3 regions of the Abyssisolibacter sp. ZYX002 genome follow, and region 3 is predicted to be linked to each of the others. Evidence: a T-box and tRNA genes for the amino acid it is inferred to sense, from the RefSeq annotation. Region 3 holds a T-box; the other regions hold tRNA genes.
What was found. The T-box of region 3 lies ahead of argS (arginine--tRNA ligase). A T-box ahead of a tRNA ligase gene usually reads a tRNA of that ligase, here a tRNA-Arg.

Region 1: it has a tRNA-Arg gene. The T-box ahead of argS (arginine--tRNA ligase) is inferred to sense a tRNA for this amino acid. The anticodon was not compared.
Region 2: it has a tRNA-Arg gene. The T-box ahead of argS (arginine--tRNA ligase) is inferred to sense a tRNA for this amino acid. The anticodon was not compared.

Annotation. Positions count from the first base shown of each region.
Region 1 is NZ_JARMXH010000009.1:76,199-86,749, forward strand. It holds gene P3X86_RS18525 (hypothetical protein) at 1-64, shown strand, start outside; gene P3X86_RS18530 (hypothetical protein) at 384-509, shown strand; gene P3X86_RS18535 (peptidoglycan-binding domain-containing protein) at 579-1,091, opposite strand; gene P3X86_RS18540 (hypothetical protein) at 1,528-1,668, shown strand; gene P3X86_RS18545 (M23 family metallopeptidase) at 2,408-2,749, opposite strand; tRNA gene P3X86_RS18550 (tRNA-Arg) at 2,972-3,048, opposite strand; gene P3X86_RS18555 (metallophosphoesterase) at 3,227-3,721, opposite strand; gene rdgB (RdgB/HAM1 family non-canonical purine NTP pyrophosphatase) at 3,699-4,328, opposite strand; gene rph (ribonuclease PH) at 4,340-5,074, opposite strand; gene P3X86_RS18570 (GerMN domain-containing protein) at 5,206-6,219, opposite strand; gene P3X86_RS18575 (N-acetylmuramoyl-L-alanine amidase family protein) at 6,441-8,159, opposite strand; gene P3X86_RS18580 (hypothetical protein) at 8,355-8,936, opposite strand; gene P3X86_RS18585 (peptide ABC transporter substrate-binding protein) at 9,135-10,551, opposite strand, start outside.
Region 2 is NZ_JARMXH010000007.1:157,690-168,240, reverse strand. It holds gene asnS (asparagine--tRNA ligase) at 1-1,265, shown strand, start outside; tRNA gene P3X86_RS17575 (tRNA-Arg) at 1,438-1,514, shown strand; gene P3X86_RS17570 (tetratricopeptide repeat protein) at 2,049-2,735, opposite strand; gene P3X86_RS17565 (hypothetical protein) at 2,962-3,189, shown strand; gene P3X86_RS17560 (stalk domain-containing protein) at 3,470-4,990, shown strand; gene tadA (tRNA adenosine(34) deaminase TadA) at 5,016-5,471, shown strand; gene P3X86_RS17550 (hypothetical protein) at 5,543-6,130, shown strand; gene P3X86_RS17545 (hypothetical protein) at 6,316-7,065, shown strand; gene P3X86_RS17540 (N-acetylmuramoyl-L-alanine amidase family protein) at 7,080-7,883, opposite strand; gene P3X86_RS17535 (NAD(P)/FAD-dependent oxidoreductase) at 7,913-9,337, opposite strand; gene murQ (N-acetylmuramic acid 6-phosphate etherase) at 9,682-10,551, shown strand, end outside.
Region 3 is NZ_JARMXH010000008.1:96,717-107,267, reverse strand. It holds gene P3X86_RS18130 (anti-sigma factor family protein) at 1-264, opposite strand, end outside; gene P3X86_RS18125 (RNA polymerase sigma factor) at 254-817, opposite strand; gene P3X86_RS18120 (DUF4097 family beta strand repeat-containing protein) at 841-2,184, opposite strand; gene P3X86_RS18115 (lytic transglycosylase domain-containing protein) at 2,291-2,962, opposite strand; gene argS (arginine--tRNA ligase) at 3,343-5,040, opposite strand; T-box leader at 5,117-5,340, opposite strand; gene P3X86_RS18105 (GerMN domain-containing protein) at 5,399-6,004, opposite strand; gene P3X86_RS18100 (2-thiouracil desulfurase family protein) at 6,026-6,475, opposite strand; gene P3X86_RS18095 (endonuclease MutS2) at 6,496-8,874, opposite strand; gene P3X86_RS18090 (U32 family peptidase) at 8,887-10,551, opposite strand, start outside.

The sequences.
Region 1 (10,551 bases), on a different contig from region 3:
AGTGCAAGAGTTGTTTAATGCTGTTCTAAATGTTGTACGTGTACAAAGAAAGTTAAAGAAATAAGACGTTCATTACATATCTGTTGCATGTTTGTTAAGCATTGTAATCTTGCTTGAATTACTAATTAGATGTGTTATATAATCACTGTAGGAACATTCTTCCTAAACATGATGAGTAATATATTAGCTAGTGTATGAAGTCGCCTATATCTTTTGCCTTTGCCCCTACTTAGATAAAATGATATAGGTGATTTTGCTTTGTAGAAAAAAGCTACTTTACATAAACATTAATGTAGTTAAGTATTAATTGTTGATTTGGAATATATTTACATTTTTTATATAATGTATAATCTAATTAGATATTATTGGAAAAGAGGGTTTGTATGAAGAATCTAAAGAAGAAAATTAGCACAAGTTCTATCGTTGGGTGTAGCATGCCGTGTATCTGCAATTGCAAACAACGTACAGATTTTTTACAAGGGAGATCATCTGTTTTGATTGACTGGTAATACATAAAAGTATTAGAAAAGACTAGCATATGCTAGTCTTGGTTGTTCTTTGGTTCACTTTTATTAATATTAGAATCCGCTACCACTGATAAGATAGTACCATGTTAAACGACCAACTTCGCCATTTGCCACAACCCCTACTCTACGTTGAAAATCTTTAACGCAAAGTTCTGTTCTAGGTCCAAAATCTGCATCAATAGTCAATCCATACCCATATTTCATTCTCAACTGATACTGTAAGCCTTTAACAGCACTGCATTGATCCCCGTACCTTAACAGGACTATTAATTTTGACCATGTATCTTTCCCAACTATACCATCCTGTTTTAATCCTTTTAATTCCTGAAATCTTTTTACTGCTGATCTTGTGGCTCCGCCAAAATCGCCATCAGGGCATAAATCAAAACCTTTGGATATTAAAAGATACTGTAAAGTTCTAACGTTAGTTCCTTTATGGCCTTGTTTAAGAAGTGGCCATGACCGCAAATGAGTCTCAGAACTTGCATATGTCGCAATACTGCTAAATGCCATTGTCATTATAACAATAAATAATAATGCTAATCTTTTGTTATTTTTTTTCATATAAAACATCTCCCTTTATTTTTTTAACTATTATATAGAGTTCTATTTTTATATTTTTAATTCCTTTATTTTTAATTTATGTAATTAATTGTATGAGAAAAGACTAGCATAAGCTTGTCTTTTATAGTGCCATTGTAGCTTTGTATTTTAAAGTATTTTTACCAATTATGTTTATTTTTAAGTCTTGAAGTGCCAATTAGGTATGTTATAATTATTCTATTAGGAAATTCCTAATATGTATGAATTATATGTTTATTATATAAATCGCCTATTCTTTTCCCTATTACCTGGATATAGGCGATTTTATTTTGTAGAGAAAAGCTACTTTACATAAACATTAATGTAGTTCAGTGTTAGTTGTCGATTTGGAATATATTTACATTCTCACCCATATAATGTATAATTTAATTAGATATTATTGGAAAGGAGGGTTTGTATGAAGAATCTAAAAAAGAAAATCAGTACAAGTTCTATCATTGCGTGTAGAAAGTATTGTGGCCCCTGCAAATGCAACAACCGTGAAAATTTAATAGAAGGGAGCGCAACTGTTTTTGTTGAAAAAAATCCGCCGTATTAAAAAGACTATCTTATGCTAGCCCTATATGCTATACTTATACTGGTTATGTAAGCTATAATATTAATAGAAGCCACTCTTTGAGTGGCTTTGTTTATTATTGACAAAGAAAGTTAAAGAAATAAGACGTTTGTTACACGCCTATTGCACGTTTATTAAGTATCGGTATCTTGCTTGAATTGCTGATTCGATGTGTTGTATAATCACTTGTAGGAACATTTTTCCTAACATGATTGATTATTGATTGTAATATGCTAGTGTAGAAGTCGCTTATATCTTTTACTTAAATTTATTATCTTCCCCGATAATTGATTTAAAAGATATAGGCGATTTTGCCATTATAGCGTATATTCTTTCTGAGGTATTCTTAATCCTTTGTTTCCCTCAATATTAGGTACTGTATTCATAAAGTACGACATTTGTAAATCCCCCCAAGTCAATTTTTACACCAAATTTATACCATTTTCACACCATTTCATACTATTTTTTATTCTATAAATGTTATTAAATTCCTTTATTTATGTACGGGGGGATATTATGTTTATGCAACATTCTTCAATTTATTTATAATGTATCATTATTAAAAGGCTAGTTGTTTTTAACTAGCCTTGTTAGTGATCTTTTACTTGTTTATCATTTTTTCTACCCTGCTTATCATTTCTTCTACTTTGTCTAGTGTTTTATTGTTAAGAGCATTCCCTCAGCACGTGTCATTGGTTCGTCATATCTTCCTTCGTTAATATCAATGCCCCTGTCGATAAGCTTCTGTCTCTGTGCTTTCCCCCAGTGTTCTTTTGGCTTGACTCTCGAACTTGAATCCTTCTTGGTGAATTTCCATGTGGACGTGCGCTCCTTTTGACTCTCCACTATTTCTAGTATGAGCAATTATCTCCCCTTGTTTAACTGTTTGTCTTTTAGTCAGTTTAGGTATCTCGACTAGGTGTGCAAACATAACTCGTGTGGTGCTGTTTATATCTCCGAGAACTAGATAGTTACCCACGCGTTTATGGCTTCCACCTCTGTTAGCCTTGCAATACACAACTTTGGCTGTAAAAGGTGCAATCAAAGGTAGAAGCTTTGTCATCACGTCTTAGGCATAGCCACACATCTACTACATTAAATATCTACTCACATTCATTGAAGTCCGTCGATAAAATAGCAGCTGAAAAAATGGAGGGATTATGTTCGGGGAATAGCCTTTTTTGTTTATCTAATTCTGTCCCCAAATCGTCCCCAAAGACTAATATATAAAACAAAATAGCAAACCGCACTATTCGTACGATTCGCTATTTCACTTACATTAGCATGGTGCACCATGAGGGACTCGAACCCCCAACCAACTGGTTCGAAGCCAGCTACTCTATCCAATTGAGCTAATGGTGCATATCTTCTTAGAAAATAAATTAAACATTACATCTCTGTCTTTAATATTATTCTGACAATAAACCATTATAACAGTTTTGCATTTATATGTCAATTTTATAAAGCTATATTACACTATTGTTGTCATGCTGATTTTATCTATATAACTTAATTTCTGCTATGTCTTACTTTACAGTTATTATATATTATAATCTTCTAGTTCTATTATATCACTTTTTATTATATCATCTATCGTAATTAATGCTACACTTGCTTTTGTCCCTCCCTTTGGTATAGACGGACTACCAGGATTTAGAAACAAAATATCATCATGGACTTCATTATAGGAAATATGAGAGTGTCCAAATAGCACTACATCTACATCAAGTTCTTTTGCTCGATAGTATAAATTGCCAAGTCCGTTTTTTACACTATATCTATGCCCATGAGTCAACAAAAACTTCTTATCTTTTAGTTTTATTACCTTCTCTTCTATTTCATCAAAATTAGCACTAAACAAATCACAGTTACCTTTTATCTTTATATTCTTTATTTTTGTAGTATTTTCTATTTTAACCATATCTTTTAAATAATCTCCTAAGTGTATCACTAAATCTATTCCGTCTAACTTTGATAATAGAGATGTCACTTTATGCGTTGCTCCGTGTGTATCACTTACTACAATGATCTTCATTAGTATTTTCCCCCAAAAGCACAGTTAACTCACCTTTTAGTTTTATTAATGCATTTGCTCTATGGCTAATTTTATTTTTGATTTCATCTCCTAATTCAGCAAATGTTTTATTATATTCATCAACAATAAAAAGTGGATCGTACCCAAACCCTGAGCTTCCTGATTTAGTATTTGCTATCCTCCCTTTACATTCACCCTCTATAGTTTTAATTATTTCTCCATTTTTAGCTATAGCTATTATCGTTTTAAATTTTGCTGATCTTTTATTGATAGGAATGTTTTCAAGTTCTTTTAGGAGCTTTTTGTTATTATCTTCGTATGTTACGTTTTCTCCTGCATATCTTGATGAAAATACTCCTGGAGCTCCATTAAGCGCATCTACAAATAGTCCTGTGTCATCTGCTACTACTAAACCTTCAACTTTCCTTGATAGCTCAACTGCTTTTTTTATTGCATTTCCTTCTAACGTACTTTTATCTTCTACTACCTCAAAATCTTTAAAGCCGACATCGTTTTTCGATACTATATCTATAGGCAGTTCTCTAAGAATTTCTTTAATCTCTTGTATTTTATGTTGATTACCACTTGAAACAACTAGTTTTATCATATTATTCTCCCCTATATGTAATTTGAGATATCTCCTAATGCTTCTTTTTGAAGCTCTATCAATTCTTTATTTCCCTTTATAGCTAATGTTAGTATTTTGTTTAGTTGCCCCATATTAAATGTGTCACCTTCTCCAGTTCCTTGTACTTCTGCAAAATCTCCGTCTCCAGTCATTACTACATTCATGTCTACATCTGCATTAGAATCTTCATGGTAGCATAAATCAAGTATTGCCTCGCCATTAACTATTCCTGCACTTATCGCAGATATATAATTCTTGATAGGTATTGTTTCTATATCTCCTTTTTCTTTCAGCTTATATAGTGCTTCTACTAAAGCAACAAATGCTCCTGTTATAGAAGCAGTTCTAGTCCCTCCATCAGCCTGTAAAACATCACAGTCTATCCAAATTGTTCTTTCTCCAAGTGCATCTAGATCAACAACTGCTCTAAGCGATCTGCCAATTAGTCTTTTTATCTCTTGTGTTCTTCCTTCTAACTTACCTTTACTTGCTTCTCTCACTTTTCTAGTTATAGTTGAACCTGGTAGCATTGAATATTCTGCTGTTATCCATCCTTTTCCTGTATTCCTTAAAAAAGGAGGCACTTTTTCCTCAAGCATTGCTGTACATATAACTTTGGTATCTCCCATCTCTATCAACACCGATCCATCTGGGTGCTTCAAATACCCTCTTGTTATTTTTGCTTTTCTTTTTTCATCAAATTTTCTTCCATCTATCCTGTTCATCAATTTCTCTCCTATCTTCTTTATTACTAATATAATAACAAATGTTTGTACTTTTTTCTAGATAACATATCTAATAATATACAAAAAAATAAAAGCGACAGCTACTGCCACTTTTATTTTACCCATTTTGTTTAATATTCATTTGCGAATACTGGAATTGCATTATCATCAACTAAATCAAGTCCTGCTTCTTCTAGTGTCTGGCCATCTATCATTATCTTAATCTCTGCAATCTCATTAAACTGTTCTAATGTCAAACCTATATTTGTTGACATAGCATCATAAGTGGCTTGATCTTTCAATAAGCTTATATCTTCAACTGATAAATCAACATATGCAATACTATTGTTAACTTCTATCCCTTGCAAAGCAACTCCACCTGGTATATCTGTGTATAATCCTGAAAATTCAGGTGGCCCATCAAACAAAGCTTGAAGTGCTGAACTTACATTAGCATTAGGTGCAAGTATCGGTATTGTTACAGGTACATAATATTCATATTCTCCATTTGTAGTACTTTTATAATATACTACAACTTTTGAAGCATGCTCACCTTCTGCAGCCATATAGTTTATATCTTCTCTTAATAGAGCCTGAGAAAGTTTTGTTCCAAATTTCATAGTATTTGATTTACCATTGATTAATATCTTTACTTTTGAAATTGATGGGAACTCTGTTAATGTGTAAACAATACCTTTAACAAGATTGTACTCATCGTCTTCAGTATCATAGTTCAATATATCATCTGTAAAATCAACATTACATACCCCTGTTTCTTTGTCTATAGACATACCTTTGATACCTACTCCTGCTGGTATTATTGGTTCTAAACCTATTGCATTAATATCCTCTCTTACTGTAGGACTATCCGTTATATTTCTTAACGCTGCCTTTGCTATTCCTTCTTCCCAAGGTATTTTTCTCATAACAGGTACTATAAAACCATTTTCATTCTTATAGTATAATACTGTGTTTCTCATGTTTTCATCAGTTGTTACTTCAAATTCATCATCACTTTTTACTACCTTGATATCTTCTTCATTGTCACTTACATCATCTGCCTTATTAATAATATTGCAACCACTTATACAAGATACCATCATAGCGATTAACAGTAAAAATATGCTTATTTTCTTAATATTCATGCTATCCCCCCTTGGAATTTACTACACTATATATAAATTATATTAAGCAACAACAAATACTATGCCTGAATTATTAATGGAACTTTGATGAATCTATATAATTCAGGCTTTGTACACTTTTTTTATAATATGCATAATCTTACTGCAATATGTCTTTTAGATGAAAAAAGAGCTATTGCATTAACAAATAAAATTTGCAGTACAACGCTCTTTTATATGAATTATTTAATTTTAAATTTTCTTGCTATTGCATCTGCTATAGTATTGACTATTTTCTTTCTATATTGGGGCGAACATACCTTATACGTATCAGATGCATTACTCAGAAATCCAAGCTCTAAAAGCGCTGCATCCATTGCTGTTTCTCTAGTTACTACTAATTCTGGTCTTCTTTCTATCCCCTTATCTTGCGCATTTAATCCAGTCAATAAGTTTCTATGCATATACTCTGCAAAAGGATATTGGTCATTTTGCTTGACTTCACTTTTGTACGATGGACAATAGAGAGTTTGTATGCCATCTATAGAACTATCATTGTTATAATTATAATGGATACTTATAAATGCATCTGCATTATTTCTATTTGCAATATACGCTCTCTCATACAGATTTATCAATACATCTGTTCTTCTAGTCATAATTACATTAAAACCCATACTTTTTAGCTTTTCTTCTAGTAACAATGCTGTTTTTAGATTTAAATCCTTTTCTTTTACACCATTGATTGGCGAAATAGCTCCTGGATCTTGTCCACCATGTCCAGCATCTACTACTATAGTATATTTATTCTTTGTATCAGTTATCTTTTTAAATTCTAACTCTATACTATTATCTGCTTTTTTAATATTGTAACTTATATTATTTTTTAATATAATATTTATGTTTTTTTGACCATCTTTATTCTTTACTACAATATTTTCAATCATAGAATCATTTAGAATAAGTACACTGTTATTTAGATTATTATCATTACTATTCATAATCAAGCTTAGTGAGTTTGTATTTGCGTTATATTCTACTATGTCATCACTAGATGTTCTGCTGTCTATTATTAATCTACCAATATCATTGTTGTTTTTGTAATTAAGTCCTTTTAATAGCTTATTATCCGCATAAAAATATATTTTATTTTGATCTTGTTCTATTATTAAATTAGTATTATTTAGATTACTATCTAAATCAAATACCGTTCTAACGATTATATCATCGCTATCATATAAATTATCTGGTTCAAACTGAGAGACTCTTACTCCTTTGAGCTTGTCTGTTTTATATTCATATTGATTTTTAGCTTTTCCTATTGATGTATCTAGCATGTCTAGGACTAGTCTATTTGGATTTCCAAGCATTAAAACATTATATAGTGGCATACTTGTACTTTCTATAATAACCGCTCTTCTATCATCTACCATTTTATTGTCAATATTTATTATAGTATTAGCTACTGGTTTTATAATAGGGGCGCTAGTTATTAACCCTTTTCTTAAATTGTTATCCCAACCAACTTTATATCCTAACTCCTCAGCAACAAATCTTAAAGGTATCATTGTTCTACTATTCATAATTTTTGCAGGAACATCATAAGGAAGTGTTTTATTTTTTCCATTGACTAATATGTATTTACTGTCAATTTTGATTACAATGTTTTTGTTTGCAGTTATTATAGTTGCTTCTTTGCTTTTATTATCCCAGTAAACTTTCGAATTGAGTTTTTCAGCAACGAATCTTATTGGAATAATAGTTCTGGATTGGTATAAGAGTGGAGGTACATCAGAGTTTAGCATTTCTCCATTTATTAACACATCAATCTTTTCTAACTTGACATTTTGCCCATCAACCTGAACTTCTTCAAAAGATTGATTATATGCAGAATAACTCATTACAGAAAAAGCAAATATCATTACTATACATAGTAAAGCTGTTATAAATATTTTTTTCATATCATCACCTATCCAATTGTTTTGTATATGGGATAATATGCTAACTTAATTACATACTTCTTTAATTACTTATAACATTTCTACTTATTACAGTCAATCAATATGCTTAGTTTGTAACGGTATCTTAACTGTTTTGCGACCATTTGTAATATTCTGATATATTTGTAATGTATTCGTTATGAATCGTATTGTATTTTACACATACAGCAATTCTTTCCATTGATCTATACTCATAATTTTATGATCTGAAACTATTGCAAGAGGTATAATATTTTCAGGCTTAATTTCATGAAATACCATTACTTCACAATCATAGCCACACTTCATGTCATGTCTCTCACTAAGATTTTGTTCGTAGCTACATGACGTACTCCAATACGACTTTGCTTTGCGTTTGCATGTTTCTATTATATAATTTTCGGATTTGCTAAAGTCTTTTACGTTTTTTAGAATAAATGGTTCATAGCATTCATTTGCTATATTTTCATTAGCTATCCAACATTTTTTAGGATCAACTTTTAAAGCTAATATGACACTATGTGAATGCCACCCTGAATGATCACTAAGCTCTAAACTTGCGAAAATTGCTTTTTTTCGTATTACCCACTCTGGTACATAATCTGTCTTACAGTTATCAATAAATTCATGAAATTTCTTGTATTTTACTTCATATGTAATTTTATCATCAAAAACTATACCTTTTGTCAATATCTTATCTAAATCATGTATTGGTGCTATATGGTAAACTATATTCTCGTATAATCTTTCTTTAAACAATTTATCACCTCTAAACTATCATTTAATCTTATTATTAACTAAGTATATTTTTTTATTATGAAACATTAAATAGAGTGACAGGGTGTCACTCTATTTAATGTTTCATAATCAGTATGCTAATTTGTGATATTAATAATGTTTCTATACTAATAAGCAATAAAAAGGACCCCAAATTTTTTGGGATCCTTTAATCTCAAATTAATGCTTTAATAAATATGCCCACTTGTATTCAGATGTACCACATGCAGGTCTTATTATACCTTTTACGTATGGTCTTTGAACTATATCTGCTACTGTATGGTATACAGGATATATAGCAAGTTCCTCTGATAATATATCTTCCGCTCTTAACATAGCATCTATTCTCTCGTCTCCTGTACCTTCTATAGCAGTTTTTATACATTCATCATATTCTTTGTTACTGAAGTATGCATCATTGTTTCCTCCATCTGTAACAAACATATCCATAAATGTCAATGCATCATTGTAGTCAGCTCCCCAACCAGCTAAACTAAATTTATAGTCTTTCTTGTTGTATTTATCAAGTCTGATTGCAAAGGAAACATTTTGAACAAATATATCTAAACCTAAGTTATCTTTCCACATTTGTTGGAATGCTTCTGTCATTAACATCCATCCACCAGTATCTCCAGCTAAGAATGTTAACTCTTCTTGTAACTCTTCTTTAGTCATACCTAACTCTGCTAAACCTTTTTCAAGATGGTCTTTTGCAGCTGCAACATCAAATGGTAGTCTCTTACTCTCTAAACATTCACCAAAAGTCTTGCCACCTTTTCCTGCAAACGTCGGAACAGTTAACCCTTTAGCTGCTAATCCAACACCATTCTTAACATTCTTAACAAATCCCTCTGCATCTAGTGCTTGAGATAAAGCTGCTCTTATATGGTAGTTTGACATGATTTTGTCTGTTAAGTTATATTGTAACCACCAAGTAGTTGCAGATGGAACTATAGCGTATTCATCAGTGCTTTTATACTTATCTATAAATTCATCAGCTACAGCTATAAAATCTAATCCGCCTGTATCATATAAGTTTGCTATAGAGTTGTTATCTCCAATCATATCTCCTTCGATACGCTCTAATTTAACTGAATCTTTATCCCAGTAATTAGGGTTCTTTTCAAGTACTATATTTTGATCATGGTTCCACTCTTTTATAATAAATGGACCACTATATACCATCTTGTCTGCATCTGCAGCATATTGGTCACCGTATTTCTCAACAGCAGCTTTTTGTGCTGGAACATACGTACCAAAAGCAGTCAACTCTAAGAAGAAAGGAGTTGGTCTAACTAGTTCAACTTCAATAGTCTTAGCATCCGGAGTCTTTATTGCAACATCTTCTCTGCTTCCTTTTTTGTCGTGATATGCCTCTCCACCTTTAATATGATATAACATATATGCATACTCTGAAGCTGTCTCTGGTGAAAGTGCTCTTAACCATGCAAATTTAAAATCTTCAGATGTTATAGGTGTTCCGTCTGACCATTTAACATCTTTTAATTTAAATGTATATTTCAGACCGTCTTCACTTATTGTCCAATCTTCTGCTAGACCAGAACCTTTTGTTATTTCACCATTTGCTCCTAGTCTT
Region 2 (10,551 bases), on a different contig from region 3:
ATGGTACATTTTTTAAGAATATTCAAATAGTATTTGAGGAAAATTTAGAAAACTTTGAGGAAATAAAGAAATTATCTATCAGTTCTGCAATCATAGTAGAGGGAAAGTTTGAACTTACTCCAGGAGCAAAACAACCATTTGAAATAAAGGCACAAAAAATTGTAATAGAAGGAAAATCTGATGCGGATTATCCATTACAAAAGAAGAGACATTCATTTGAGTATCTAAGAACAATAGCGCATTTAAGACCTAGAAGTAACACATTTTCGGCAGTTTTTAGAGTAAGGTCTTTGGCGTCATATGCGATTCATAAATTCTTTAATGAAAGAGGCTTTGTATATACTAATACACCATTTGTAACAGGAAGTGACTGTGAAGGTGCTGGTGAAATGTTTAGAGTAACAACGCTAGATTTAGATAATATACCAAGAGATGAAAATGGAAAAGTTGATGATACTAAAGATTTCTTTGGAAAAGAATCAAACTTAACAGTAAGTGGACAGTTAAATGCAGAATGTTATGCACAAGCATTTAGAAATGTCTATACATTTGGCCCTACATTTAGAGCTGAGAATTCAAATACAACCAAACATGCGGCTGAATTCTGGATGCTAGAGCCCGAAATGGCATTTACAGATTTAAATGGCAATATGAAAGTAGCAGAAGATATGGTTAAGTACATTATCAAATATGTAATGGACAATGCAAAAGAAGAGTTAGAGTTCTTTAATAAATTTATAGATAAAGGGTTAATAGATAGATTAACGCACGTTGTTAACTCAGATTTTGGAGTAGTGACTTATACAGAAGCAATAGAAAAACTAGAGAAAGCAGATGTAGACTTTGAATACCCTGTGAAGTGGGGAATAGATTTACAAACTGAGCATGAGAGATATATCTCAGAGAAGATATATAACAGACCTGTATTTGTAATTGACTATCCAAAAGATATAAAAGCTTTCTATATGAGGTTGAACGATGATGGTAAGACAGTAGCGGCAATGGATTTATTAGTCCCAGGAATAGGAGAGTTGATGGGAGGTAGCCAAAGAGAGGAAAGGCTTGATTTCTTAGAAAAAAGATTAGAAGAATTAGAGCTTAACAGAGAAGATTATTGGTGGTATCTAGAGCTTAGAAAATATGGAACAACTAAGCACTCAGGCTATGGATTAGGATTTGCAAGGATGCTTATGTATCTTACAGGGATGTCTAACATAAGAGATGTTATACCTTTTCCAAGAACTGTAAAAAATGCTTTATTCTAAAGTAAAGGCTAATATTTATAGGGTACATATTGGGTACCCTATTTTTTTATGAAGGCTAGGAAAGATAATATAACTATAGAAGATTATTATAAAGAGTACTGTATATAAGGGAAATAAGCATATTTGACAAAATTAATAAAATATTATATCATATATAGGTATTATTAGTTGTGCATCTGTAGCTCAGTAGGATAGAGCAGTGCCCTCCTAAGGCATGTGTCGGGGGTTCGACTCCTCTCAGGTGCACCATTTTTCAAGACTATAAGATTTGAATTGACAGCTACGTGACAGCTACCCATAAAATTTATATATCTTCGTTCAAGTTGGTAGATAAATTTTTATACAGGGCATCTTGTTTCGTAGCTATATTGTCGCACTGGATATCTATATTCATGTAGCGGAAGAACATTAATGATACACTATTACTTTGTGGGAGTACAAAACCATATGAAGAACTACAAAGTTTATATGAAGTTCATGAGCTGCTAGAAGATATTAAGATTAATGTGCTTATACAATTATACAAAGAGCTTTAAGTGGATCAATAAGAATTATATGAATTTATGTAACACAATTCGTTTAATTTTAACTAGGGACAAATTATCTCTTAACATATAAAACTACAATAGAAAACAGCACTTATTTAAGTGCTGTTTGTGCTGTTGCAGTAAAACATTTAAGTACTAGTGGTCAAAAGGAAATTCACTTGAAAACATACATATGAATCTACTAACACCTATAGTAAAAATAAGAGCAGTTGATAATAATGGAAACTTGTAAATTTTAGTTAGTATTTTTTTCATTATTTTTCACCCCCTCATAATAATTATTCATAGCTTTATCTAAATATTTCATAAGATTCATTTTATCGGTTAACTTGAGTAAGGACTCAAAATCTTTTTTAAGTTCATTAGCCTTTTCAACCTTTCCCAAATAAAAAATATTCATTATTTTAACCATCATGATTTTAAAGAATCTAAAATTAAATAAAAAATGTTTTTGTGCTACAGCTATTGTTTTTTCACAGTATTCTAATGATTCAGCATAATTATCAAATGAATAATGTCCATTGCCAATATTGCCTAAGATTTGAAGTATAATATCATTACTAGAAAGCAAATGAAGATTAGACACTAACTTTTCCTTATACTTTAAAAAGTTTGTTTCATCTTCAATTTCTGAGTAAAAGACCATTAAAGAATTAATTATCCTGAAGTGAATTTCATTCTCGATTTTTTCAGGCTTTACTTTTTCTAACAAATCAATTGCTGTCTTTTTTTTATCACATGAATAAAATTCGGCTAGAGCTTTAACCCATTCATGAAATAATTGATCTCCATCTATACCTCTTTTCATTATTTGTGATGATAATAAAAATGCTTCTTCATACTTATAATTTTGAATAAGATTAAAAACTTCTTGTATGTTTAAAACAGTGTTGTCACTTATGCTTGCTACATCTGTTTTCAACTTTAGTCCTCCTTAAATTTATTAATTACTTAGATTATACCATATGATACATTATATTTCATTAATTTCAATTAAATGTAATGTATAGTATTTTGTTGTAGATTCCAATTAGCTAAATTATCCTTTATGTAGGTTTAAAAATTATGATATAATAAAAATTATAAAAATAGTAAAATATGAAAACAATTACATTAAACACTAACTTAGATTTAAAGGGGATGTTGTATTGAAAAAAGTAATATGTGGTTGTATGTTCTGTATTTTTGCATTTATATTATTTGTGATAGTCCATATTATTGCAGTAAGTGAAATGCATAAATTAACAACCATTACTATATCAATAGGTAGATATGGTACTAGTGTTGTAGAAACAGGTGGAAAAACTCCACTAATGTTAGCTGTATTATTTTTAGGAACAGGAGTAACTCTGTTATACAAAGGTATAAAATCTTAATAAATCACCCCCATTGCAGAAATTTTTCTTAGTAGAGGAAGCATATTTTGTATAAAAATAATCTTAAATAAACTTTAATTAATAACGACGACCAAATTTAACGGTATGTAATACACTGAATTTTTAATAGGCTAGTTTTTTGTGTATCATTGTTTATTTTTATACAAATGATTGAAATATCCTTATTTATAATAAATAAGCACATTTTTTATGTATTAAAATTTTAATACAAATTATGATATAATTAGCATATAATCTAATATTACAGGAGGTAAATAAGTTGAAGAAAATATGGTTTTTTTTAGTAATTATATTATTCTGTTTACCAGCGACAACATATGCACAGCAAGTAAAGGTAAATATAAATGGAGAATTAGTTGAATTTAATGATAAAACAGGGTATCCGTTTATTGATGATAATGGGTGTGCACAGGTGCCTTTCAGAGCAGTTATGGAGTTTTTTGGAGCTAAGGTTGGATGGAATCAAAATACAAAATCTACAACAGTACGTAAAAATAATATGTTAGTCGAATTTTCGCTTGAACAAAATTTTATTATAAAAAATGGAGAAAAAGTGGAGAAGAAGATAAAGACAACGGTAAAGAACGAAAAGTTGTTTATGCCTATAAGGGATGCTCTTGAGCCTTTTGGAGCTACCTTAGAGTATGACAAAGAAAGCAATTGTATATTAGTTAATACGTTTGAAGATAGAGTAAAAATTCATTACATAGATTTAGGTGACAGTGATGCAATAATGATAGAGTATGGCAAGTTTCATGCATTAATAGACTCAGGTGATTCAGCTCATGAAGAAAAATTAATAGAGTATCTTAAAAAGCACCAAGTAGATGATATAGAGTTATTTGTGCTGACAAACTCAAAGGATAAAAGAATAGGAGGAGCCGATGCTGTATTTAATAACTTTGATATACAATATATAGTTGACTGTGATTGGTTATCAAATACTGATACTTTTAAAGAGTACATAAGTACAGGTATAAACGGGAAAAAAGGAGAAGCTGCAATATACAAAACAAATGAAGAAGACTTAGTACTAACAGTTAATAAAGATGGTAGTCAGCCAGAAATAGTACAAGATGAAAAAATAACTATAAAAATATTAGGCAATAAAGAAAATAATGATATCAATAATGCAAGTACAGTTGTATACCTGAGTGTATTTGACACTAAGTTATTGTTCACAAGTGATTTAAAAGTAGATGGAGAAAAAAAGTTTATACAAAAGGTAAAAGGTGCACAATTAATAACTGTTGGAAATAATGGAGATAAAATATCTACAAGCAAAGAACTATTAGAGACTATAAAGCCTAAATATGCAGTGATTTCCTGTGGTTTAAAATTGCCAAGTGAAGAAGTATTAAAAAAACTACAGCAAAGAAATATAAAAGTTCTAAGAACTGACAAGCAGGGCGATATAGTGTGCATGATAGATGGTTATAGATTGAAATTTTTTGATAAAAATACAATACCTAAAAATAATGATACAATAAAATATGACGTGATAATAGATGTTAATGATAAAGAAGATATAGTAAGGATAACAAATAAATCACAATCTGATATAGATATGACAGGGTGGAAATTAATTAGTATAAAAGATAACCAAGTATATCACTTTCAAAAAGGATATATACTAAAGGCAAATAGTTCAATAATAGTTGCTTCAGGTAGCTCAATGGGAGATATACAATGGTCAGCAAATGAAATGTGGGATGATACTCAGTCAGATGAAGCGCAATTATATGATGGAGATGGCAATAAAGTAGCAAGTGATGATTAAAGTTATATAGCTAAGAGGTAGAAATATGGACGAATACTACATGAAAAAAGCAATAGAAGAAGCAAAAAAAGCATATAAAAAAGAAGAAGTTCCTATAGGTGCAATAATAGTAAAAGATAATCAAATTATATCAACAGGATATAATTTAAGGGAGACATCTAAGGATGCAACTACACATGCAGAAATTATGGCAATAAAAGAAGCATGTAAAATACTAGGGGGTTGGAGGCTTAGTGGCTGTACAATGTATGTGACAATAGAACCTTGCCCTATGTGTGCTGGAGCTATAGTAAATGCTAGAATAGATAGATTAGTAATAGGTGCAATGGATTTGAAGGCCGGAGCATGTGGCTCAATATACAACATAGTAGAAGATTATAGATTAAATCACAGAGTTGAGGTTAAAACAGGTGTCTTGAAAGAAGAATGTTCAAGAGTGATAAAACAATTTTTTAGCGATTTAAGAAATAAAAAGAAATAACATAAATATTTGATAAACCATAAAGTATATGATATAATTTGAAATATTATACTGTGAAAAGGGGTTCGAATATGAGAAATCTTAAAAAGGCGATTTGTTTGGTATTGGTTATTGCAACAATTCTAGCATTAGGAGCTATAGTTATCGCAAGCTCACCATATGGAGCAGCTTGGCCGTATAGGTTTGAGTATCACATGAATGTGAATTGTTATGGGTATGTAACAAGATTTAACAATGCATCAGATCCGGGAGAGCAATATTATGAAACAGATTTAAATCACTTTGGAAAATCAGTAGATGAGATAGCAGAATATGTTAAAAAAGATTTTCAAAGATTGTACAAAACTGCACGTATTATAACATCAAGTACGTCACCAGTAAATGATGATGAGTATAGGATTGCTTTACGTGTAGGAAAGCACAAATTAGGTGGTAAAACACGTTGGGACTATCATTTTTTATTACAATGTAGCGATGGTCAATGGTGTCATAAGCCAGGTAGTCAGGTTTCAGAAAAGCTAGGCAATATAAATCCTAGTACATTCAGATGGGACATGCCTTATTTTATAACAAAGAGTGATGGTAGTAAAGAGCTAGTATATTATGAAGGTTTTTATGATAGTAAAACAATTTATATGGCATTACCTAAGATTAATTAGTAAAATGAATACAAGGGGCGCTGCATCAACGGCAGACGCTTCTTTTTAATTGCTACAATACCATTAATTTCAAAAAATGAAAACATTTTAACGTTTACTTTATAAAAAGTTCCTGTTATACTTGGTTGGACATAAGAGTTATCAATGTAGTAGTTTTTATTTGAATAATAGAGAGGAGAATAAAAATGAAAAAGAAGTTATTAGCAGTATCATTAGCAGGAATATTAGCACTTAGTAGTTCGTCATTTGCAGCAATAACAGAAAAAATGAATATTTCTAAATATAACTTACAGCAGTCAATTACTCAGACAATTGAGTACAACTTTAATAATGATTTACAAGGGTTTCAAGCAGGATTTGCAGATTTGCCAGCAGAAAAAGATGTATATGATTTTTATGAATTAGATTACGATTACAAAAAAATACCCGTAGCAAACAACGAAAGTATGGGTGCATATCTTGCAGGTAATAACCATAGTGATGATTTATTCATGTATATTACTAAAAATATAGCAGAAGATATAGAGTTAAAACCAAATACAGAGTATGAGATAGAACTTAGCTTTAAAATAGCTACAAACGAGGCAGAAAGTATGATGGGTGTGGGAGGCGCACCTGGAGAATCAGTATTTGTCAAAGGGGGAGTAGTTGGCAAAAAACCATGTCCTATAGTAGATGATAGCAACTACTACAGAATGAATATAGACAAAGGCAATCAAAGCGTAGGAGGAAGTGAATTACCTCTACTAGGAAATATAGCAAAAGATAATGGTTCTTTAGATAGATCATATGCATATAAAAATTTCTCCACTAAATGTAAAGTTAAAACAGATTCAAAAGGAAACGCTTATATAGTTATAGGACTTGATTCAGGATATGAAGGAATAACGAAAGTATATTTTGATGATATAGTCTTGAAAGTAACAATGGTTTAAAAAAAGAAAGGAATCTACTTAGATTCCTTTTTTTCTTTAGTTATTAGATCTTTATATTCAATTATAGCACTAGAAATTGCATCAGCACATTTAGCCTGTCCTTTAGAATCCTTTAAAAACACAGTATCATCCGTATTGCTTAAATAACCTAGTTCTACTAATACAGATGTAGCTTTAGTGTTTTCGACAACGTAAAGGTTTTTATCAGAGTTGTATTTAATACCTCTATTTTCAGTAAATTTAAGCTTGGCTAAATTATCTGAAATAATTTGAGCGAGTTTTTCATCTTTAGTTTCTTTTTCAAAACAATAAACTTCTGTTCCTTTAACATCAGTAGAGTTTTTATAGTAGTTACAATGAATAGATACAAATAAATCTGCATTATTTTCATTAGAAAACTTTGATCTACCCACTAGAGATTCTGTTTGTTCTTTCCAAGGTATCTCATCTTTTTCTCTAGTGTATATTACTTTTATTCCTTTATCACTTAATAGTTTACCAGTAGAAAGAGCTACGCTTAAAACAATGTCTTTTTCGGCAACATCAAATGTTTTAGAAGTAGCACCAGAATCATATTCACCATGACCAGCATCTATACATACAGTAAAATTATCTTTAGGTGAGTTGTCTTCATTAGTAATATTTTTATTAATAGGTGTAGCTTCTTTTTCATCTCCACAACTTCTAAAAATTAAAAAGCAACTTACAATAATTAAAAATAGCAAAGTACCAAAAAATCGACGTCGACGTTTCATCATAGCTTGTCTCCTACGTTTTTTCTTTAGATAGAGTTCTCGACGTCTTTCATCATAATCCATCTTATCATCTCCAATGAAATATATTATAATTACTTAATTGCATCAAGCAAAATTCTTGCCATTTGAACACCTGAGCAAGAAGCCATCATTAATCCTCTAGTTAGACCACAGCCATCACCAAGGAAGTGTAGGTTTTTAATATTTGATTTAAATTCTTTGTCTATAGTTACTTTATTTGAATAAAATTTTATTTCTGGCCCATATAGGAGTGTTTCAGTACTAGCGAATCCTGGAACAATAACATCCATTGCCTTTATGAAATTGATTATATTAGTCATAGGTCTATAAGGAATAGCTGAAGTAAGATCTCCAGGAACAGCATCTATCAATGTTGGTTTAACATTTGATCTAAGTAATTCCTTTTCCCAAGTTCTTTTGCCATCCAATATATCTCCAAATCTTTGAACTAAAATCTTATTGTTACCAAGCATATTTAATAACTCAGCTACTTTTTTGCCATATTCAATAGGTTGATTAAAAGGATATCTAAAATTGTGAGAGCTTAAAATAGCTAGGTTAGTGTTTTTACTTTTCTTTTCCTTATAAGAGTGACCGTTTACTATAGATAGTTGATTGTCATAGCGTTCTTCAGATACAAAGCCCCCGGGGTTTTGACAAAAAGTACGAACTTTATCTTTAAAAGGATTAGGATAACCTATTAATTTACCTTCATAGAGAACATTATTTATTTGTTCCATAATTTCATTTCTAACTTCAACTCTAACACCGATATCAACAGTTCCAGCACTGTGGTTTATTCCATGCTTTAAACACATCTGTTTTAACCAATCAGCACCTTTTCTACCAACACATAATATAACTTTTTCACCATATACATCTACGATAGAATCATCTTTTCCTTTGATATGATCATGTGATTTAATTAGTTTAACGCCTTGGATTTCATTGTTTTCAATAATCAAATCTTTGACATACGTACTATCTCTTAGTTCTACTCCTTCTGAAACAATATAATCTTGAATTTTCTTATAAATTTCTTGAGATTTTTCAGTTCCAAGATGTCTAATTGGACAATCAACAAGCTTTAAACCTGCTCTTATAGCCTTTCTTCTAATATCTTGAACCATTTTACTTTCGATTAATCCATTTATCTCTGTATCTGCTCCAAATTTAAGATAAATGTTATCAACATAGTCTATTAAATCTTTAGTAGTATCATAACCAATATATTCAGGCAAGAGACCACCAACCTCTTGACTTAAGCTAAGTTTACCATCCGAAAAAGCTCCAGCTCCAGAAACACCAGAAGTTATATTACAGTAAGGTTTACAATCAATACATTCACGTGTTACTTCTTTAGGACACTTTCTATTCTCTACTTTTTTTCCTTTTTCAACTAATAGTATTTTTTTATCTTTATTTATGTTAACAAGTTCTAAAGCGGTAAAAAGACCAGCTGGCCCTGCACCGACAATAATCACGTCATATTTCATTATTTTTACCTCCTAAATTAAAGCTTGAAGTAGCGAATTAAAAATAACACTACATAGTAATAATATCATAAAACACGAATAATTTGTACAAAAAGCAATGTAATATTCATAGTGTAAGAATATAATAATTAGTATGCACAGGTAGTAAAAGATTTATAATGATACCAAATAAAGTTAAAAATAAAGAAGAAAGTTAATAAAATAGTAACAAACATTTATCTTATTATAATTAAACAAAGTTTTATAATAAAAAAGAAAATAAATAGAAATAACTATAGAAAGAAATAATATTTCATGATATTATAGTTATATTGGTAATAATATTTCAAGAAAGGGTGTAGCAAATGAATATCGATTTAAAAAGTTTGACCACAGAAGGAAGAAATCCAAACACATTTGGAATAGATATAGCCTCAACAGAGGAAATGATAAGTATGATTAATGAAGAAGATAAAAAAGTTGCTTTTGCAGTAGAAAAAGAGATCAAACATATTGCAAAGGCAGTAGATTTAATAACAGAGAGTTTTAATAATGGAGGCAGATTGATTTATATTGGAGCAGGAACAAGTGGTAGACTAGGTATACTAGATGCATCAGAATGCCCTCCTACCTTTGGAGTACCGGCTCAGATGGTTCATGGTATCATAGCAGGTGGTTACGAAGCTATTTTTAAAGCAAAAGAAGGAGCAGAGGATGATATTAATTTAGGTGAAAAGGACTTAAAAGACATTAATTTTGATAAAAAGGATGTATTAGTAGGGATAACAGCAAGTGGTAGAACTCCTTATGTAATAGGGGCATTGAACTTTGCTAAAAAAATAGGAGCCGTGACTATAGCTGTAACAAATAATAGTGATTCACCAGTACAAAATATTGCAGACGTTGGTATTGCTGTAGTAGTAGGAGGAGAAGCATTAACAGGCTCGACAAGATTGAAAGCTGGTACAGCTCAAAAAATGGTACTAAATATGCTAACGACAGGGTCTATGATAAAGATTGGTAAGGCATACGAAAACTTGATGGTTGATGTGCAATCCACAAATGAGAAACTTACGCAAAGAAGTAAAAATATAGTTGTAGAGGCAACAGGAGTAGATGAAAGTATAGCAAAGGAGTATTTAGAAGAAACTAATTACGACGTAAAATTGTCTATTTTCATGATAAAATCAAAGCTAGATAAAAAGACTGCACAAGAAATAGTTAATAAAAATAAT
Region 3 (10,551 bases):
TCCCCATAATCTATAAGCTTTTCTTTTATATCTCTTCGATTTTTCATTTATTTTACTAATCTCGTTCATGATATTATTGGTTAAATCAGATGGTGGACTTAGTAGTTGTAAATTTGATAATGATTCAAATACTTCTTCCATTTCATTAAATTCTCTATTACAGTCATCACAGTGAGCTAAATGCTCTAATAACTCCTTTTTTTCTTCATCTTTATTACTATTATATAATTCAAACATCTTATTTGAAAAATCATCACATTTCAATACTATCACCTCCATTTTTGCTTTTGTTAAGGATTTCTCTCAGTTTTCTTCTAGCTCTATACAGTCTTGTTTCCACTGTTTTAACTGGTATATCTAGTACTTCTGATATTTGGATATAACTTATATTGTTAAAATGATAAAGGTTTATCACACTTTTGTATTTGTCTGGCAACTCTCTTATTGCTTCATGTAGTTCTATGTTTTTTTCGTCCAACAAAATACTATCCTGAGGTGATATTTTATCATCTTTAACTTTAGACAGTGCTTTGTGTGAATCATTTACTATTTTAGGGCGTTTTTTCTTTGACCAATCTATACATACATTAGTAGCTACTTTATACAACCATGTAGAAAATTTACTGTCAAATTTAAATTTGTTTAAACCTTTATATACTTTTATAAATATCTCTTGGGTTAAATCTTGAGCTTCTACGTAGTCTTTGGTATAGCTATATGCCATAGAAAAAATCCTATCTTTATATAAGTCGACTATATTTTTAAATTCTTCATGAAATCCATCCTTGATCCGTTTCAAAATTTCTACTTCATTCAAGAATCATTCCTCCAATAATTACGTTATTTAGTCAAATTAATATCTCCATGTCTAACTCTTATGTTAAATTTACCTTTATCATTGTTTATTTTTGTCTTCAATTTGTGAATATTCTTATCAACTTTAATTAGGTCATTTAACTCAAATGAATCTGCTACATCTTTTATAGTACCATACTCTGTAAATATATCAAATTCTCCACCTTGTTCTTCATTGAGTTTTAAGTTCACATCTCCATGCTCATTTGTTATTTTTATAGTGTCATTGGCTTTATCTTCGAGGTCAATATCTATATGCCCATGACGGTTCCTTATATCGCATCTCTCTTTAACATTTTTTATCTCTATATTTCCATGTTCATTTTCTACATACATACCTTTTAATACTTCATCTGCTTCTATTCGTGAATGACTTGAGTTTACATTAACTTTCCCTTTTATGTTCTTTATTTTGATTTCTCTAAATGAAGCTCTTAATTTAACATCTCTTTCTATATTTTCTAAGTCAATTTCGCTATGTTCACTATCTATATCAGCATTACCTTGTATATTGAAAACTTTTATTTTTCCATGTCTATTATTTAGTTTAACATCTCCATTTACATTATTTACTGTCATATCACCGTGAGAACTTATTGCTTCTATTTCATTGGTATCGGTAAGACATATATCTCCATGCCTATTTGTTACTTTTATACCAGCTTTCACTTGCTTTATTTCTACGTCCCCAAATCCATTTACTACATCCAGTTTAATATCTTTAGGTAATGTTATATCGTAATCTATAGAAATACTCTTTATTAATCTTTTGTTATAGCTTGTTTTGCCAGATTTTATATCTATTGATGTGTCGTATTCTTTTACTCGTATTAATTCAGCGGCAAGTTTATCTGCGTATTCTTCATCATTATTTTTTATTGTTATTTTTGCTTCAATATTAATTTTGTCTACATCACCTTTTTTTATATACACCTCTCCGTATTCATTATCTAACTCTAATTTTTGTTGGTTATTTAATGGTATTTTATATTCTTTCGTGTATTCTGAATGATATTTTGAATAATTACTTATAAACATGATATTCCCAAAATCACCCTCTGCATAACTAAGTACTTTCAGTATAAAAATCATTACTATTATTATGAATATACTTGATTTACTGTAAACATATTTTATATCCTTTTTTCTTCTGTCTGTTATAGCTTTTGTAAACAGTATCTCAATACCTAACAGTATAATAATACAAGGCCATATTATATTCAGTACATTATTGATATTGAAATCTACAAACTGATATATTAAGTATGTTACCCCAACTACTATAAAAGTTATTGCTAATGTTATGATTCCTATTCGTTTTTTTTCCATATCAAACCTCCTTAAGTTTGCTCTCTATATTTTAGACGATGCTACTTTCTTATTCACTTCATTTCTTATAAAAAAACCTGCAATTTCATATTTGCAGGTTTTAATGTTATTCATTAGTTTTTTGAGAAATAGTTTTAAATTCGTTACTGTAGACATTTATAAATTTAACGACTTTTCTTGAATATGAGCTCTCTTGTGGTCTTTTTTCGCCAGCTCTTGATGCCATATGCTTGCGTAAACCACCTCTGCCTCTATTGTATGCTGTTAGCATTTTATGAATGTCATTATCATATTTATTCTCTAGATATTTTAAATGTTCTGTAAATATGTTTACATTGTACCTCACATCATAAAGGTATTCACGTTTGTAATCTATATTTAATCTCTTGGCTGTCAATCTAGCTGTATCGTCCATAAGTTGACCTATTCCAATTTCTCCTGAACGACCTACAACCTTATGACGAAAATCACTCTCTACTTTCATTACAGCCATTATTGTGAAAATATTCAAATTCTTATCTTCACATAAATCTATCAGAAATCTAGTATTTTCATCATTAAATCTAGCTCTTAACTTAATATAGTTTGACAATTCAATTTTATTCATAATATTTGGTACTATAACTGTATCTATAGTATTTATTTTAGTAGTTGTTTCTAATGTCGCTAATGCTATAACTTGGCTTTCGTTATCATAGTTCATGTTGCTTCTAGCGAAAACACTATTGCTAACTAAAATAAATATTATTGTCATGCTAACAATAACTTTTTTATCCATTTTTTTCCCTCCTTAAAAACAACACGAGCCACATTATATAATATAGTGATATCCAAGTCAACAATTTTTTATAACTATCGACAAATTTTAATTATTTGTAACATAGGATAATATAGCATGATATTCTAAACATATAGATTTTTAGTAGTTTTTTTGCATTATAAAAGACATCATTTTAACAATCAATGATGTCTTTTATTTTAACCTAAATTACTCATGGAACATTGATAAATATGCTGTAGTTTTCTAAATTACAGTATTTCAGCGATTTTGAAAGCGTACTGGGTGTACGGTGAAAAAGTGATGGATATATTGTAATTAGAAAGATGCAATATAGTTATTATTTTTCTGTGAATAATTTAGGTTTAATATTAATTTTTTTACATTTTATCTGGTGCTTTTATACCTAATAACGATAACGCTGTCTTTATTACAGTTTTTGTGCAGTAAACTAATAATAATCGTGCTTTTTTAAGCTCTAAATCTTCTACATTTATATGACAGCTGTTATAGAATCTATTAAAAGCTTGTGCTATATCAACCGTATGTCTTGTTACTAGTGAAGGTTCATTTTTATGCATAGCATCTATAACAACTTTTTTGAAACCTTCAAGTTCTTTAATTAAATGTAATGACTCTTCATTTGTAATCAAAGAAAAATCTACATTTTCATCTACCTTGATTCCAGCTTTTTCTATCAAGCTATTTGCTCTGGCATGAGCATATTGTACATAAGGACCTGTTTCGCCTTCAAATGTAAGTGTTCTATCCCATGAAAATGTATAATCTTTTATTCTATTGTTTGAAAGCTCTTGGAACATTATTGCCCCGATACCAACTTGTTTTGCTACTTCTTCTTTGTTTTCTAGATTTGGATTTTTAGTTGTTATAATCTCTTTTGTTTTTTCTACTGCTTTTGTCAGTACTTCTTCTAGAAAAACAACTCTTCCTTTTCTTGTTGACATTGTTCCTTCTTCTAAACTCACTGTTCCAAATGGTACATGTATGCAATCATTTGCCCATTCATGGCCCATTAACTCTATTACTTTAATCCATTGCCTAAAATGTAGTGCTTGAGTTGCTCCAACTACATAAATATTCTTATAAAAATCATAAGTATCTTTTCTATATTTTGCTGCCGCTATATCTCTAGTCATATACAATGTTGATCCATCACTTTTTGTGATCAACGCTGGTGGCATATCATATTCCTCTAAATCAACTATTTTAGCTCCTTTTGAATCCTGTAATAATTCTTTTTCGTTTAATTCTTCTATAATTTGTGGCATTTTATCTGAATAGAAGCTTTCTCCTGCATATGAATCAAATTCTATATCAAGCATACCATAAACTTTACTAAACTCTTTTAAGCTTATATCTCTAAACCATGTCCATAATTCAAATGCTTCTTCATCATTGTCTTCTAGCTTTTTAAACCATGCTCTAGCTTCATCTTCTAGTTCTGGATGACTTTCTGCTTCATCATGGAATTTAACATATATTTTTAATAGTTCTTTAATTGGATTAGCTTCTATAGCTTCTTTATTGCCCCACTTTTTATATGCTACTATTAATTTTCCAAATTGCGTTCCGTAGTCTCCTAGATGGTTTATACTTATTGCATTAAATCCTAAAAATTTATATATTTTGAATAATGAGTTTCCTATTACTGTACTTCTAATATGCCCTATATGGAAAGGTTTTGCTATATTTACTGATGAAAACTCAACTATAACATTTTTTCCTTTCCCTATATCTGTAGCACCAAATTTATCTTGTTTCTTGCAAATCTCTTTAAGCACACTCTCTACAAATAGCTTTTTATTAACAAAAAAGTTAACGTAACCACTTAAATTTTGTATTTTCTCAAAATATTCGTTTGCTTCTAACTTCTTCGCTAATTCTTCTGCTATTATATTAGGTGCTTTTCTAAATATCTTAGCTAATTTAAAGCAAGGAAATGCATAATCCCCCATATCGTAATTTGGTGGCACTTCTACTAGTTTTTCTAATTCTTCTATACTCATTTCTTTAACTTCATTTTGTAAAGCCTCTAGTAAATGTTTTTTAAAATCAATCATTCTTATTCCTCCAATTATTATTTTACGGTAATATAAAAATACAAAAGCTCTCATCTCTGTATTAATAAATAAAACAAGAGACGAGAGCTTGCCCGCGTTACCACTCTATTTGATATACTATCCTTTTAGAATAATATTATCCACTCAATAATTTTAACGCAATCAACGTCATACTATACTTTATTTCCAGTATGCTTCTTAGAGATTCTTTTCAAATGTAAGATTTTATTGAGCTTTCACCATCCTCAACTCGCTTAGAAACTACTTATATTCTACTGTTCTCTTCATTGAATTTATATATTATTTTATGAGTATATCACATATTAACTATTCTTTCAAGATTCCTTTTTACCTATTACTTGTCTGGAAAAAAGTCCACATTGTATTCAAATTCTTTTGTCATATCTACACCATTTAAGTTGTTTATTGTTTGCCCATTTATAGTAAATACTACTTTTTCTATGTCTTCTGCTACTGTCAACGTGTTAATAACACCTGCTAAGGATAACATTGTATTGTATACATCACCCTTCATATTGTCTTGAAACTCTTTTGAAAAATCAACTATTGCTTTGTTACCATCTATCTTTAGGCCAAGTAGTTTTGTACCACTAGGTATTGGTGATACTAAACCGTTAAATTCTCCAAAATCTATTAGATGCTGAAGTGCTATTTCTTTTATAGTTTTAGTTTTTAATCTTTCATCATTACTCTTTATTGACATTGTCTGGCTTACTATATTAGGATATCCTTTTTCTTTTAAAAATAATACATAATCTATATCTGTATTATCTGTAGATTCTTTGCCCTCTTCAGGACTATTGTTCTTATCCTCATTATCCTTTATTTTGTTTACATCGTTGTTTTTGTTAGCATCACTTGTTTCATCCTCTTTTGAACACCCTATCATCAGTGACATTGATAATATTATGATCATTGCTACTATCATTATTTTTTTCACATTTCGTCCCCCTATTCTTTCTTATTCTTTGTACCTTAATAAATCTGTATAATTTTCTTCATCATAAACACTTATATGATTTTCTGACAATAGTTTAGCTGTTAATCCATTTCCCTCTATTATATTACCACTAAATGTGCCATCATAGATTAAACCATTACCACACGATGGGCTTCTTTGCTTTAGTATTGCATTTTTTACATTTGCAAGCTTAGCTATTTTCAGCGTCTCTTTAGCCCCTTTTACAAATTCCTTTGTTACATCGTTTCCTTTACAGTCTTTTACTGTTATTGTACCATCCTCGATTACTATTTCAGATGGATTTCTTGGTGTTGTTAGCCCTCCTAATTGCTCTGGACAAACTGGTATTGCCTTTCCTTCTTTTATAAGCTTTGCTATATCTTCTATTATAACACTTTCACAATTATATCTGCAATCTAGCCCAACTAAACATGCACTAACAAGTATCATACTTTTTCTGTCTCCTTTCGCTAATTCAGCTCGACTACTGTAACTCCTGTTCCACCCTCGCTAAACGCACCTTGTTTATAGGTTTTCACATGTTTATGGCTTTTTAACAGTTGTCTAATCCCTTGTCTTAATGCTCCTGTTCCTTTTCCATGTATTATTGTTACCATACCTAAATTGGATATATATGCATCATCTAAATACTTATCTACATCTAACATAGCTTCCTCTATGGTTTTTCCTCGGATATCTATATTCATTTTTACTCCTCTGGTTTTACTCTTTATGAATTTCTTAGTTGATTTTACTATATCCTTGTTTTCTTCGTTTTTTGCAAGTTGGAGATTTGAAAGATTTATTTTTACTTTCATTATCCCTACCTGTACTAACACATTTCCACTCTCGTCAGGAAGCTCAATAACTGTACCTATCTGATTCAGATTTACAACTTTAACTGTATCTCCAATAGATAAACTCTTTGGTGGCTTGTAGTTTGGTACATTAAGCACATCCTCTGTAAGCTGCGAATTTATTTTATCAATCTTAGTTTTAAGCTTATCTTTTGACTCTTGTAATTTCTTTCTATGTTCTTTTTCTATATCAGTTGATATTTTTTGTATTCCTTTTATAATACTCTCTGCTTCTTCTTTTGCCTCAGCTAGTATTTTTCTAGCTTCTACTTTTGCATTTTTTTGAGCATCTCTCTTAATCTTAGTAATTTTCTCTTTTTGATTTATAAGCTCTTCTTTTAGCTGTCTTACTTCTTCTTTTAGCATTTGTGATTCTTCTCTGTTTTTTAGTGCCTTTACTCTATCCTTCTCTATATCTGATAGGATATCTTCAAATTGTATATTTTCTCCTGATATCTGGCCTTTAGCGCCATCTATTATGAAATCTGGTAGTCCCAGTCTTTTACTAATTTCAAATGCATTTGATTTACCTGCAACCCCTATTAATAGCTTATATGTAGGACTTAGTGTCTCTACATTAAACTCAACAGCTGCGTTCTGTACTTTATCATTGCTTAAAGCATAAAGCTTTAATTCACTATAGTGAGTGGTTGCTACTGTTCTTATATCTCTTTTATTTAGATGCTCTAGTATAGATATCGCTAATGCTGCACCTTCAACTGGATCAGTTCCTGCTCCTAGTTCATCAAATAACACCAAGCAGTTATGCTTAACATGTTTAAGTATGTCTATTATGTTTGTCATATGCGCTGAAAATGTACTTAAGCTTTGCTCTATACTTTGTTCATCTCCTATATCTGCAAATACATCTTCAAACACATTTATTGTACTACCCGATGCTACTGGTAAGTGTAAACCTGCTTGAGCCATAAGTGTCATTAAACCTATTGTCTTTAATGTTACTGTTTTACCACCTGTATTTGGCCCTGTTATCACTAATGAAGTAAACTCTTTGCCTACATAAATGTCTATAGGCACTACTTCTTTTTTGTCAATCAATGGATGTCTTGCTTTTTTCATTGACACATAACCGTCTTTGTTTAATTTAGGATTTACTCCATCCATGTCTATTGCTAGATGCCCTTTTGCAAATATAAAATCTATCTTAGCAAGTATCTTCATGTTCTTGTGTAATTGGTCAACTATTTCTGACACCATAGCCGATAGCTCACTAAGTATTCTTTTTATTTCTTCTTCTTCATCTAATTTTAGTTTATTTAATTCATTGTTCATATTCACTATTACCATAGGCTCTACAAACAATGTTGCTCCACTCGATGATTGATCGTGTATCATCCCACCAAACTGTGACCTGTATTCTTGTTTTACTGGTACAACAAATCTATCATTCCTCATTGTTACTAGGCTATCTTGCAAGTATTTTTTGTTTTGGGTTGAATTTATTATTGATGATAGTTTACTTCTTATTGACTGCTTTTTAAGCTCTATTTTTCTTCTCAATGATCTAAGTTTATTACTCGCATTATCTGATATTTCTTCTTCTGAAATTATTGCATTATATATACTATCCTCAATATCCTTGTATTCGTGTAACTGCTCAATTAAACTCTCTATTAATTGATAATGACTTCTTTTATCCCCTTTATCATTGCTGATAAATGACTTTACTCTCCTAGCTGCTCTGAGTAAATCGGCTGTATATATCAATCCCTTTGGTGATAATACTGCGCCTATTTTGGCTCTCCTAAGCTGATTATTTATGTCTCTTACTCCTCCTAATGGCGGAGTTCCTCTTTTTAAAAGTACATTCATTGCTTCATTAGTTTCTTGTTGCATTGTTTTAACAATTTCGTATTCAGATGATGGTTTTAATTCTTTTACCATCTCTTTACCTATGCTTGAAGCAGCTTTATCCTCTAGCATAGAAATTATCTTCTGATATTCTAATACTCTTAATGCTCTCTCATTCATTTTTCTTTCTCCTTATAATACACCTCTATAATAATGTCCTTTTGTAATTTGCGTCTTCTTTTTAAACTCTTTAACGAATTCTTTTAATTCCTGTTTATCACAAAAACTATTTAGATAGTCGTAATACATTGTCTGTATTTCTCTAATACCACTATCTTCTATTGTAAAATCTAATCTAAGATAATCTACATTCATATTTTTAAATTCATGTAAATACTCTAACATCATCAATGGTTCGCTATTATATATTATTGTATAATCACCATTTCTCCTAAATGGGAATATCTTTCCTATTCTATCTTTAAGCCCTAGTTTTTTACCTGTACACTGATTACAATCTGTACATTTTATGACTTTAGAAATAGGGCAATATTTTGTTATCATAGTCTGATAATAGCCATACACTACTGATTCGCTACAGCTAATTGTATGGTTTGACATTTCTTTGATTTGCTCTAATGAAAGTTCTAGCGAATATGTAAAGCTATTTGCTCTATAGTTACTTAGATAATCGATTGAATAGTTATTGAAAATATTAAAGCCCTCGTCTATGTGTAATATATAATCTGTATTTTTTAAGGCATTAAGCATCCCATAATTTGATACACAAATACCATCTATGTTTTTAATTTTTGTTATTTTATCAACTACAGAGTCTATCTGATTGTTTGATATGATTCTATCAGTTCTTATATAAACTTCTATATCTTTTATATGCTCCATCAAATATTCATCTAATCCATCAAAATATCTAACATACAACCTATCAACTTTAGTTAAATCTAACTGTTTTAATTGTAATAATGTATTTACTGAAATTGAAAGTTTTTTACTACTTTTTTTATCGTTATTTTTTAGCTTTAGAAGTTCTTCTTTATTGATTTTACTTACATTTATGATTTTTCTTTTATTAAAGTTAGCATTTATATTTTCTAATTTTTCTATAGCTTCCCTTCTAAGTTGATTGAGCTTACTAACAGGTACTATTATGTTATCATCCATATCTATGTTTATTTCATCTATGGTAAATATACTATTTCCTGCTTTACTTAGCTGTTTATTTATAATATCAGCTGTAGTTGGTTTGTTTCTTGCTTCTTCTATTATATAGTCACTATTTACTTGTACATAGTTATTATTATCATCACATGCTGTTAGTACCGGGGTTTCTCCTTTTTTGAGTTTTATGAATAGATTGAGTGATTTTGTTTTATTGGTTTTAATATCTTTATAAGTATCTGCTGCTTTTTGATTTAGAAGATAATCAGAAGTTTTCATAACTTTTGATGAGGCATACACACCTGATATATAAGGAATATCGACCGATTTACCTCTTTTTGCATGATCTGTTACTTTTCCACCTACAGTTATCTTATTGATTTTCATTCCTTTGCTTTCCATTCCTTCATCTACAAACTGTATACCGTCTCCCTTGTGTAAATCTTCATCTAATTTTATGGTTATATATCTATCCTTTTTTACTCTTGTGACGATACCAAGATATATACCTTTATTATTTGCTCTATCTAGTGATACCATATTTGGAGATTTTTCACCTAATATAAATCCCTTTGTGAAGCCTCTGTTAAATGCTTGCTTCATTTCTTTGATATCTTGGGATGTTATATTTTCTAATCCTTTATTCGATACTCTATCTAGTGCTTTTCTATATTTTGA